Regions from separate parts of the Isoptericola dokdonensis DS-3 genome, predicted to be linked through region 1. Evidence: riboswitches for the same ligand, from Rfam matches in the RefSeq annotation. Region 1 holds a riboswitch; each other region holds the start of a gene.

The links. A riboswitch is a leader RNA that binds a small molecule or an ion and turns the genes downstream of it on or off. The one in region 1 is predicted to bind thiamine pyrophosphate.
Region 2: it holds a riboswitch for thiamine pyrophosphate, as region 1 does, so the genes downstream of both, I598_RS13865 (thiamine ABC transporter substrate-binding protein) here and thiO (glycine oxidase ThiO) in region 1, are expected to answer to the same signal.
Region 3: it holds a riboswitch for thiamine pyrophosphate, as region 1 does, so the genes downstream of both, thiC (phosphomethylpyrimidine synthase ThiC) here and thiO (glycine oxidase ThiO) in region 1, are expected to answer to the same signal.

Annotation. Positions count from the first base shown of each region.
Region 1 is NZ_CP014209.1:1,645,986-1,649,253, forward strand. It holds gene guaA (glutamine-hydrolyzing GMP synthase) at 1-608, opposite strand, end outside; gene thiE (thiamine phosphate synthase) at 656-1,300, opposite strand; TPP riboswitch at 1,364-1,468, shown strand; gene thiO (glycine oxidase ThiO) at 1,459-2,685, shown strand; gene thiS (sulfur carrier protein ThiS) at 2,682-2,918, shown strand; gene I598_RS07680 (thiazole synthase) at 2,930-3,268, shown strand, end outside.
Region 2 is NZ_CP014209.1:3,022,129-3,025,396, reverse strand. It holds gene I598_RS13870 (ABC transporter permease) at 1-163, opposite strand, end outside; gene I598_RS13865 (thiamine ABC transporter substrate-binding protein) at 201-1,292, opposite strand; TPP riboswitch at 1,351-1,455, opposite strand; gene I598_RS13860 (DUF4235 domain-containing protein) at 1,537-1,818, shown strand; gene I598_RS13855 (PAS and ANTAR domain-containing protein) at 1,842-2,564, opposite strand; gene I598_RS13850 (sulfite exporter TauE/SafE family protein) at 2,686-3,268, opposite strand, start outside.
Region 3 is NZ_CP014209.1:1,773,305-1,776,572, reverse strand. It holds gene I598_RS08320 (Tat pathway signal sequence domain protein) at 1-1,259, shown strand, start outside; TPP riboswitch at 1,550-1,654, shown strand; gene thiC (phosphomethylpyrimidine synthase ThiC) at 1,650-3,268, shown strand, end outside.

The DNA.
Region 1 (3,268 bases):
GGCGCCAGCCCGGCGCCCTCGTACAGGAAGTGCTCCAGCACGGTCTGCCCGTGCGCGGAGTGCTTGACCTCCGGGTGCCACTGCACGCCGTAGAGGCGACGGCCGCCGTCCTCGAACGCCGCGACGGGCGAGCCGGGCGAGGTGGCGAGCACCTCGAAGCCCGCGGGCGCCTCGTGCACGGCGTCGCCGTGGCTCATCCACGTGGTCTGGTGCTCCGGGGTGCCGGCGAGCAGCACGCCGGCGGAGCACACCTCGACCTCGGTGCCGCCGTACTCGCGCGCTCCCGTCTGGGCGACCTTGCCGCCGAGCGCCGCGGCCATCGCCTGGAACCCGTAGCAGATGCCGAGCACGGGCACGCCGGCCTCGAACAGCGCCGGGTCGACGAACGGCGCGCCGGTGGCGTACACCGAGGACGGCCCTCCGGACAGGATGATCGCGGCCGGGTCCTTGGCCAGCATCTGCTCCGTGGTGAACGTGTGCGGCACGATCTCGGAGTAGACGTTCGCCTCGCGCACGCGACGCGCGATGAGCTGGGCGTACTGGGCGCCGAAGTCGACGACCAGCACGGGCCGGGGCGTGGGATCGGGGGTGGTGGCGGGAGACGTCACCGCCCCAGGATAGTCGCCCGCCCGCGCGGCACGGTCACCCCTCGAGGTCACCCCTCGAGGCGGTCCCGCAGCGCGCGCGCCGCCCGCTCGGGGTCGGCCGCCTGCGTGACGGCCCGCACGACGACGACCCGGGTCGCCCCCGCGTCGAGCACGGCGTCGAGCCGCTCGCCGTCGATGCCGCCGATCGCGAACCAGGGCGTCGTCGGGCCGCTCGCGGCGACGTCGCGCAGCAGGTCGAGGCCGACGGCGGCGCGGCCGGGCTTGGTGGGGGTCGCCCAGAGCGGGCCGACGCAGAAGTAGTCGGTGCCGGGGTCGGCCGCCGCGGCGGCGGCCTGGGCGGCCGAGTGCGTGGAGCGTCCCAGCACCGGACCGGGGCCGAGCAGCGACCGCACGGCCGCCGTCGGCAGGTCGCCCTGGCCCATGTGCACCACCGGCGCGCCGGTGAGGGAGGCAATGTCCGCCCGGTCGTTGACCGCCCACAGGGCGCCGTGCTCGGCGGCCACCCGGGCCACGAGCTCCTGCAGCTCCAGCTCGCGGGCGACGTCGAGGGTCTTGTCGCGCAGCTGCACGACGTCGACCCCGCCGGAGAGCACCGCGTGCAGGAAGTCCTCCAGGTCTCCACGCTCCTCACGGGCGTCGGTGCACAGGTAGAGGCGGGCGGCGGCCAGGCGGGTGCGGGCGTCGACGGTCACGGTTCGCGAGCCTAGCCGCCGACGTCGGCGCAGGTCGTCGCCGCTCGGCGGGGGCCGGTAGGGTGGTCCGAGCACGGGAGCCCTGCGCAGGGCTGAGAGGGCGCGGCGGCGCCGACCGTCGAACCTGATCTGGGTCATGCCAGCGAAGGGAGCACACCATGCAACGCGACCTCGTCGTGGTCGGGGGCGGGATCATCGGTCTCGCCGTGGCCTGGCGCGCCCTGGTGGCGGGCCTCACCGTCACCGTGCTCGACCCCGACCCGGGGGACGGCGCCACGCACGCCGCCGCCGGGATGCTGGCCCCCGCCACGGAGGCCGAGTTCGCCGAGAGCGACGCCCTGCACCTGCACCTCGCCGGCGCCGCGCACTGGCTGCGGTTCGCCGCCGAGCTCGAGGCGACCACCGGCCTCGGCGTGGGGCTGCGCGAGTCCGGCACCCTCACCATCGCGTACGACGCCGCCGACGCCGCCCTGCTGCGCCGCATCGTCGAGCTCCACGAGCGCCACCGCGTCACCTCGCACGAGCTCACCGTCACCGAGGCCCGCCGCCACGAGCCGCTGCTCGGCCAGCGCATCGCCGCCGCGGCCTGGGTGCCCGGCGACCACGCCGTCGACCCGCAGGCCACGCAGCGCGCGCTGCGCGCCGCCGTCGAGCAGCATCCCGCCGGGACGCTCGTCCACCGGGCCGCCGTGCGGCTGGAGCAGGGCGGCGACGGGCGGGTCACCGGCGTGGTCGACGACGACGGGACCCTCCACCGGGCGGGGACCACCCTCGTCGCCGCGGGCTGGGCGTCCGCCCCGCTGCTCGCCGGCGTCGACGGCGTCACCGTGCCCGTGCGGCCCGTCAAGGGGCAGACCCTGCGCCTCCAGACCGACCCGGCCCTGGCCCCGAGCCACGTCGTCCGCGGGCTCGTGCAGGGACGCCCCGTCTACGTCGTCGCCCGCGACGCCGCGACCGGCGGACCGTGGGCCGGCCACAGCGAGCTCGTCGTCGGCGCCACCACCCGCGAGCACCCTGACGACCGCCGCGCCGACGCCGGCGGGGTGTACGCGCTGCTGCGGGACGCCCGCGCACTGCTGCCCGCGATCGACGAGGCGGCGCTCGTCGCCGTGACGCCGCGGGCCCGCCCCGCCACGCCGGACAACCTCCCGATCATCGGCCCCACGGCCGTCCCCGGCCTGCACCTGGCCACCGGGCACCACCGCAACGGCGTGCTGCTGGCACCGCTGACGGCCGACGTCGTGGTCGCCCGGATCACGGGGACGTGGTTCGACGTCGGCCGCACCGCCGCCGACCCGCCCGCGACGCTGGCCGCGCTGCGCGCCTGCGACCCCCGCCGCTTCACGCCCGGCACCGACCCCCGCCCCGACGGAGCCCAGCCATGACCGCACCCCCCACCGCGCTCGTCAACGGCGCCCCCTACGACCTCGGTGCGGGTGGCGCGGTCCCCGTGGCGGACGTCGTCGCGCACCTGCTGCCCGGACATGTCGTGGACGGCGCTCCTCGCGGGGTCGCCGTCGCCATCGACGACGTCGTGGTGCCGCGCGGCGTGTGGGACCGGACGTCGGTGCGCGCCGGGGACCGGGTCGAGATCGTGACCGCCGTGCAGGGCGGCTGAGAGAGGGAACCATGACCACCACCGACACCACGACCGACCCGCTGGTCGTCGCCGGGACGGAGATCGGCTCCCGGCTCGTCATGGGCACCGGAGGCGCCGCGAACCTGCTGCTGCTCCAGGACGCGCTCGTCGCGTCGGGCACCGGCCTGACGACGGTCGCGCTGCGCCGCGTCGCGGCGGCCACGACGCCGGAGGCCGCCCGCGACGCCGGGATCTGGGGCCTGCTGGAGCGCCTCGGCATCCGCGCCCTGCCCAACACGGCAGGCTGCTTCTCCGTGCGCGAGGCCGTGCTCACCGCGCAGCTCGCCCGGGAGGCGTGCGGCACGAGCTGGGTGAAGCTCGAGGTGATC
Region 2 (3,268 bases), 1.4 Mb from region 1:
GGTCCACCTCGCGCCCGCCGGCGCCGTCGTCCACCAGGAAGCCCTGGCCGACGAGCGTCAGCACCGGCCACGCGAAGAAGACCCCGAGGAACAGCAGCGGGACGCCCGCGGCGAGGCCCCAGCCCAGCCACGCGCCGGTCCCCGGGCGGGGCGTCCGTCCCACCCGGGGGCGGCGGCGCCGTGCGTCCGCACCGAGGGCGTCAGCCGATGACGGCGGTCGTCCACTGCTGGATCCACTCGTCGCGGTGCGCGGCGACGTCGGCCGGTGCGATCTCGAGCGGCTCGGCCGACTGCGGGGCGAACTGCTCCCACTCGGCGGGCAGCTCGACGGTGGCGTCGGCCGGGTACATGTACATGTTCGCCGGGACGTCCGACTGCACCTCGGCCGAGGCGAGGAAGTCGACGAGCGCCTTCGCGCCGTCCGGGTTGTCCGTGCCCGCGAGGACGCCCGCGTACTCGACCTGCCGGAAGCACGTGTCGAGCAGCGCGGCCGTCGTCGTCGCGTCGCCCTCCTCCGTCACCGTGAAGGCGGGCGACGTCGCGTACGACAGCACGATCGGACGTGCCCCGCCCTCCCCGGCGCCGGAGAAGTCGACGTAGTACGCGTCGGACCAGCCCTCGGTGACCTTGAGGCCGTTCGCGGCGAGGTCCTCCCAGTACGGCACCCAGCCGTCCTCGCCGAACTCCGCGACGGTGGCGAGCAGCATCGCGAAGCCGGGCGACGACGTCGCCGGGTTCGCCACGACCGTGAGGTCCCGGTAGGCGGGGTCGAGGAGGTCCTCGAACGTCGCGGGCGGCTCCACGCCCTCCGCCTCGAACCAGGCGGTGTCGACGTTCAGGCAGACGTCGCCCTCGTCGATCGGCGTCAGGCCTTCCAGCCCGTCACCGACCAGCGCCGTGACCGACGGGTCGATGTCCGCCGGCGTGTACGGCTCGAACACCCCGGCCTCCACCGCACGGGACGCGAACGTGTTGTCGACGCCGAACACGACGTCGCCCAGCGGCGAGTCCGCCGTGAGGACGAGCTGGTTGACGAGCGTTCCCGCGTCACCGGCGGCGACGTGCTCGACCGTCAGCCCGGTCTCCTGCTCGAACGACTCCAGCAGGCCGTCACTCAGGGCGAACGAGTCGTGCGTGACCAGCGTGACCGTCCCGGCGAGTTGCGCCTCGCCCGTCGGGCTGCCCGACGACGTCGCCTCCCCCGGGGCGTCGTCCCCCGAGCATGCCGCGAGCAGCGGCAGCAGCCCCACGACGGCGGCCGTGGCGACGGCGCGGCGGGTCCGGATGGTCATGTGTCCTCCTCAGACGTGCGGGAGGGGGTCCGTCGCCCGCCGGTACCGGCGGTCGACGGGATCGAGAAGCCCGACTTCCTCCACCGGTGCTAACCGGATCAGGTTCGAGGGTCTGCGGTGGTCCGCACTCTCAGCGCCGCACGGCGCTCCCCTGTCGTTCCCTGAGAGCCTACCCCTCGCGCACGCTACGGTGGACACGTCCGCCCGTCCGGCCCGCGGACGCACGCCGATCTTGAGGAGAACCGTGGATCTCGACCACAACGAACCGTCCCTCGCACTGAAGGTCGGGACGGTCGCGGCGACGTTCGCCGCCGGCTGGATCGCCCAGAAGCTGATCAAGATCGTGTGGGAGAAGGCCACGGGCAACGACGCGCCCATCGACCTCGACGCCGACGACATCCCCGTCGTCCAGGCGATCGTCTTCGCCGCCGTGACCGGCGGCGTGGCCGTCCTCGCCCGGCGGCTGGCCCGGCAGGGCGTCGCGAAGGCCGTCGACCGCCGCGCGCAGAAGGTGTCGGTGGTCTGACCGACGCCGCCCGGTCCGGCGGGTCAGGCGTCGTGCAGCCGTCGCCGGGCCAGCTGTGCCTCGTGCCCGCGCGGCCGGTCGACGGAGTGCACGGCCGCGAGGGCCTGGTCCAGCCGCTCCGACGCGTCCCCCGTGCCGCGGGTCAGCGCCGCGACCACCTGGGACGCCGCCACCTGGACGGGGACGCCCGCCCGGGCCGCGACCTCACCGAGCAGGTCCGCCGCGTCGGCCTCCGCCAGGCCGCGGGTCACGATGATGGCTCCCTTGGCCTGCTCGACGGCCGCCGCGGTCACCAGCGCCCGGCCCACGGCCCGCTGCGCCTCGCGGTCCAACGCCTCCCGGGTCACCGGACTGACGTCCAGCACGTACCCGACGACCTGGACGACCACGCCGGCGTCGTCGTGCCGGCCCTGGCCCGTCACGACGACGGACCGGGACCTGCCGTGCGGGTCCACGATCCGGTGCGCGCTGGCGAAGGGCCGGCCGGCATGCAGGGCGACGGCGGCCGTGCGGGACAGCCGCGACCGGTCGTCGGGGTGGGTCCGCGCCAGGACGAGGTCGATGCTCGGCTCGATGTCCCCCGGCTCGTAGCCGTGGAGGCGGAACGTCTCGTCCGACCACCAGGTGTGGCCGTTAGCGACGTCGATCCGGTAGCGCCCGACGACGAGCTGCGTTCCGGTCGCCAGCACGTCGGCGACGTCGGCGGTGCCGTTGCGAGACGTCCTGCGGGACGGCGGCACGGACATGCTCACCCCCTGGTTCCCGCGGCCGCCAGTGGCCGCAGCCGGTTGCGGCCCACCGTACTCCGGTGGGTCGCAACCGCCACCCGAGAGCGGGTGATCCGGGCGTCGTCCCTGGCAGACGCCGTCAGGCGCGGCCGGCGCCCGACCCTGCGGAGGCCGTAGGTCCGGTGCCGGTGACCTCCGGGACCTCGTCCGCGGTCGCCTCGCGACGCGCCGTGAGGTGGGCGTTCACCGACCAGGCCACCGCGGCGGCCCAGACGACGGCGACCACCCAGAGCGCGGTGGTGACCCAGACGTCCGCCACGTCGAACGAGGTGAGAAGGGTGCGCGTGTTCGTCAGCACGATCAGGCCGCCGACGGCGGAGCCGAGGACGCGCGGCGGGACGATGCGCACGAGGTACGCGGCGATCGGCGCGGCGACGAGGCCACCCAGGAGGAGCGCGATGGCCCACTGCGCGTCGACGCCCGCCGTCCCGAGGCCGAAGAGGAAGCCCAGGCTGGCGGCCACGGCGACGAGGAACTCGCTGGTGTCGATCGAGCCGATCACCTTGCGCGGCTCCATGCGGCCGCTCGCCAGGATGGCCGGCGTGCCCACGGGGCCCCAGCCGCCGCCACCGGTGGCGTCCACGAAGCCGGCCACGAGGCCGAGCGGCGTGAGGAACCGCTTGCGCAGAGGGGTGCCGATGCGGTCGGTGCGCAGGCCGCGG
Region 3 (3,268 bases), 130 kb from region 1:
TGCGCCGCGCCCACGACTTCCTCGACGTCATGACCAACGCCTACCCGGCGGTCAACCCCGGCCCGCGCCTCGCGCAGTCCTACGCCGACCAGCTCGGGCTGTTCTCGACCGCCTTCGTCTACGACGTGGCCCTGACGATCTGCGCCTCCCTCACCGGCGGCCGCACCGACGTGGCCCGCGCCCTGGCCGACGGGCTCGTCTTCGCCCAGGAGCACGACCCCGCCCACGACGACGGTCGCCTGCGGCAGGGCTACAACACCGGCCCCTACACGTTCTACGACGGCAACCCGCAGCCCTACGGCCTGGAGCTGCCGGACGGGACGGCCAACATCGGCTGGCAGTTCGGGTTCCTCGGCACCGCCGTCGGCGACATGGCGTGGCCCGGGATCGCGCTGCTGCACGCGTACGCCGCGACCGGGGTGCGGCCCTACCGGGACGCCGCCGTGCGGATCGGGGAGTGGATCGTCGAGAACACGTGGTCGACCAGGCCGCTCGGCGGCTTCTCGTTCGGCGTCGACGGCGGGAACGTGCCCGTCCCGAACGGCTCGACCGAGCACAACGTCGACTGCGTCGCGTTCTTCCGGCTGCTGCGCGCGCACGCCGGCGGCCGCCGCTGGGCCGACGCCGCCGAGCACGCCCGCGAGTTCGTCGACCGCATGTGGGAGCGGCGCGGCGGCTACTACTACACCGGCACGAACGACGGCGTCGAGATCAACCGCGACCCGCTGCCGCTCGACCCCCAGACCTGGGGATGGCTCGCGCTGCGTAGCGACCGCAACGCCCGTGCCCTCGACTGGGCGGCGTCCGACCTCGCGACCCGCGACGTCGCCGGGCGGGGCGTCTCTCAGCTCCCGGCGGGCGTGACGATCTCCGGCGTCACGTTCTCCAGCGCCAGCCTCACCTCCACGGCGACGTACAACGGGCTGCCCGTGCACCCCGACGGCGTCTGGCTGGAAGGCACCGCCCAGCTCGCGTGCGCCCTCGTGGACCGCGGTCGGGGACGGTCCGACGCCCGCCGCGCCGACGCCCTGCTCGACCAGGTGCGCCGCGCCCAGGACCTGGTCGGGGCCGGCCAGACCGTGGGCGGTGCGCCGCTGCCCGCACGCTCGGGCGTGGTGGCGGCGTCGAGCCTCATCGACTCCGGCTTCGGGTTCGGCTACTTCCAGGCCCAGCACACCGGTGCCACGTCGTGGTACCTCATGGCGCAGGCGGGTGCCAACCCCCTCCAGGTCGGCGGCCTGCGCCCGTCGCGCCGCTGACGGCCCGCCCCCGAACGGCCGCCCCGGCGACCGCCGACACTGCAGAACCTCACGCATCAACGCTGGATGCGTGAGGTTCTGTTGTGTCGCCCGGGCCGACGTCGTCGCACCTCACCCGTCGCCGGTCGATACGTGAGGCCCCGCAGCACGGGCGGCCGCCCCGGCGCGAGTCAGCGCAGGGTGTCGCGAGTCAGCGCAGACCGGCGCGAGTCAGCGCTGGGCGCCGTCGAGGTCCGGTAGCGGCCCGGACCCGGACGACCCGCCGCGGACCTCCCGTGCTACGTTGTCGTGCGATCCCACGGGTGCCCTGGCAAGGGCTGAGATCGGACTGCTGCCGTCCGGACCGTCGAACCTGACCGGGTCATGCCGGCGTAGGAAGCAGGAGCACACATGGAGCACGACGTCGTCCCCGCACGCGCACTCGCCTACGAGCGGTGCGAGCACTCCGGCATCACGGTGCCGGTCACCGAGATCACCCTGGCGGACTCCCCGGACGGGACCCCCAACCCGCCCGTGCGGGTCTACCGCACCGACGGCCCGGGCGGCGACCCGGTCCGCGGTATCCCCGGCCTGCGCACGCCGTGGGTCGCCGAACGCCGCGACACCGAGACGTACGAGGGTCGGGGCCGCAGCCTCGCCGACGACGGTCGTGGCGCACGACGTCGAGGCGCGGCGTCGGCGGAGTGGCAGGGCGAGGCGCGACCCCCGCGCCGGGCGCTGCCCGGGCGCAAGGTCACGCAGATGCACTACGCCCGCCGGGGCGAGGCCACGCCGGAGATGCGGTTCGTCGCCCTGCGCGAGGGGGTCGACGTCGAGCTGGTGCGCAGCGAGGTCGCCGCGGGCCGCGCGATCATCCCGAACAACGTCAACCACCCGGAGTCGGAGCCGATGATCATCGGCCGGGCGTTCACGGTGAAGGTCAACGCGAACATCGGCAACTCGGCGGTGCACTCCTCGATCGCGGAGGAGGTGGAGAAGCTGCAGTGGGCCACGAGGTGGGGCGCCGACACCGTGATGGACCTGTCCACCGGCGACGACATCCACACCACGCGTGAGTGGGTCCTGCGCAACTCTCCGGTGCCCATCGGCACGGTGCCGATCTACCAGGCCCTGGAGAAGGTCGACGGCGACGCGTCGCGGCTCACCTGGGAGATCTACCGCGACACCGTGATCGAGCAGTGCGAGCAAGGCGTCGACTACATGACGGTCCACGCGGGCGTGCTGCTGCGGTACGTCCCGCTCACCGCGAACCGGGTGACGGGAATCGTGTCGCGGGGCGGGTCGATCATGGCGGGCTGGTGCCTGGCGCACCACCAGGAGAACTTCCTGTACACGCACTACGACGAGCTGTGCGAGATCTTCGCGGCCTACGACGTCGCGTTCTCCCTCGGCGACGGGCTGCGACCGGGATCCATCGCTGACGCCAACGACGCCGCACAGTTCGCGGAGCTCGACACGCTCGCCGAGCTGACCAAGCGGGCCTGGGCCCACGACGTGCAGGTGATGGTCGAGGGGCCGGGCCACGTCCCGTTCCACCTGGTGCGTGAGAACGTCGAGCGCCAGCAGGAGCTGTGCGAGGGCGCCCCGTTCTACACGCTCGGGCCGCTGGTGACGGACATCGCGCCCGCGTACGACCACATCACGTCCGCCATCGGTGCCACCGAGATCGCCCGCTACGGCACGGCGATGCTCTGCTACGTCACGCCGAAGGAGCATCTCGGGCTGCCGAACCGCGACGACGTCCGCACCGGCGTCGTCACCTACAAGATCGCCGCGCACGCCGCCGACCTCGCCAAGGGTCACCCCGGTGCGCAGGCCCGCGACGACGCGCTGAGCAAGGCCCGCTTCGAGTTCCGCTGGCGCGACCAGTTCAACCTGTCCCTCGACCCGGAGCTCGCCGAGGAGTACCACGACGAGACGTTGCCGGCCGAGGCCGCGAAGACGGCGCACTTCTGCTCGATGTGCGGGCCGAAGTTCTGCTCGATGCGCATCTCGCAGGACATCCGCGA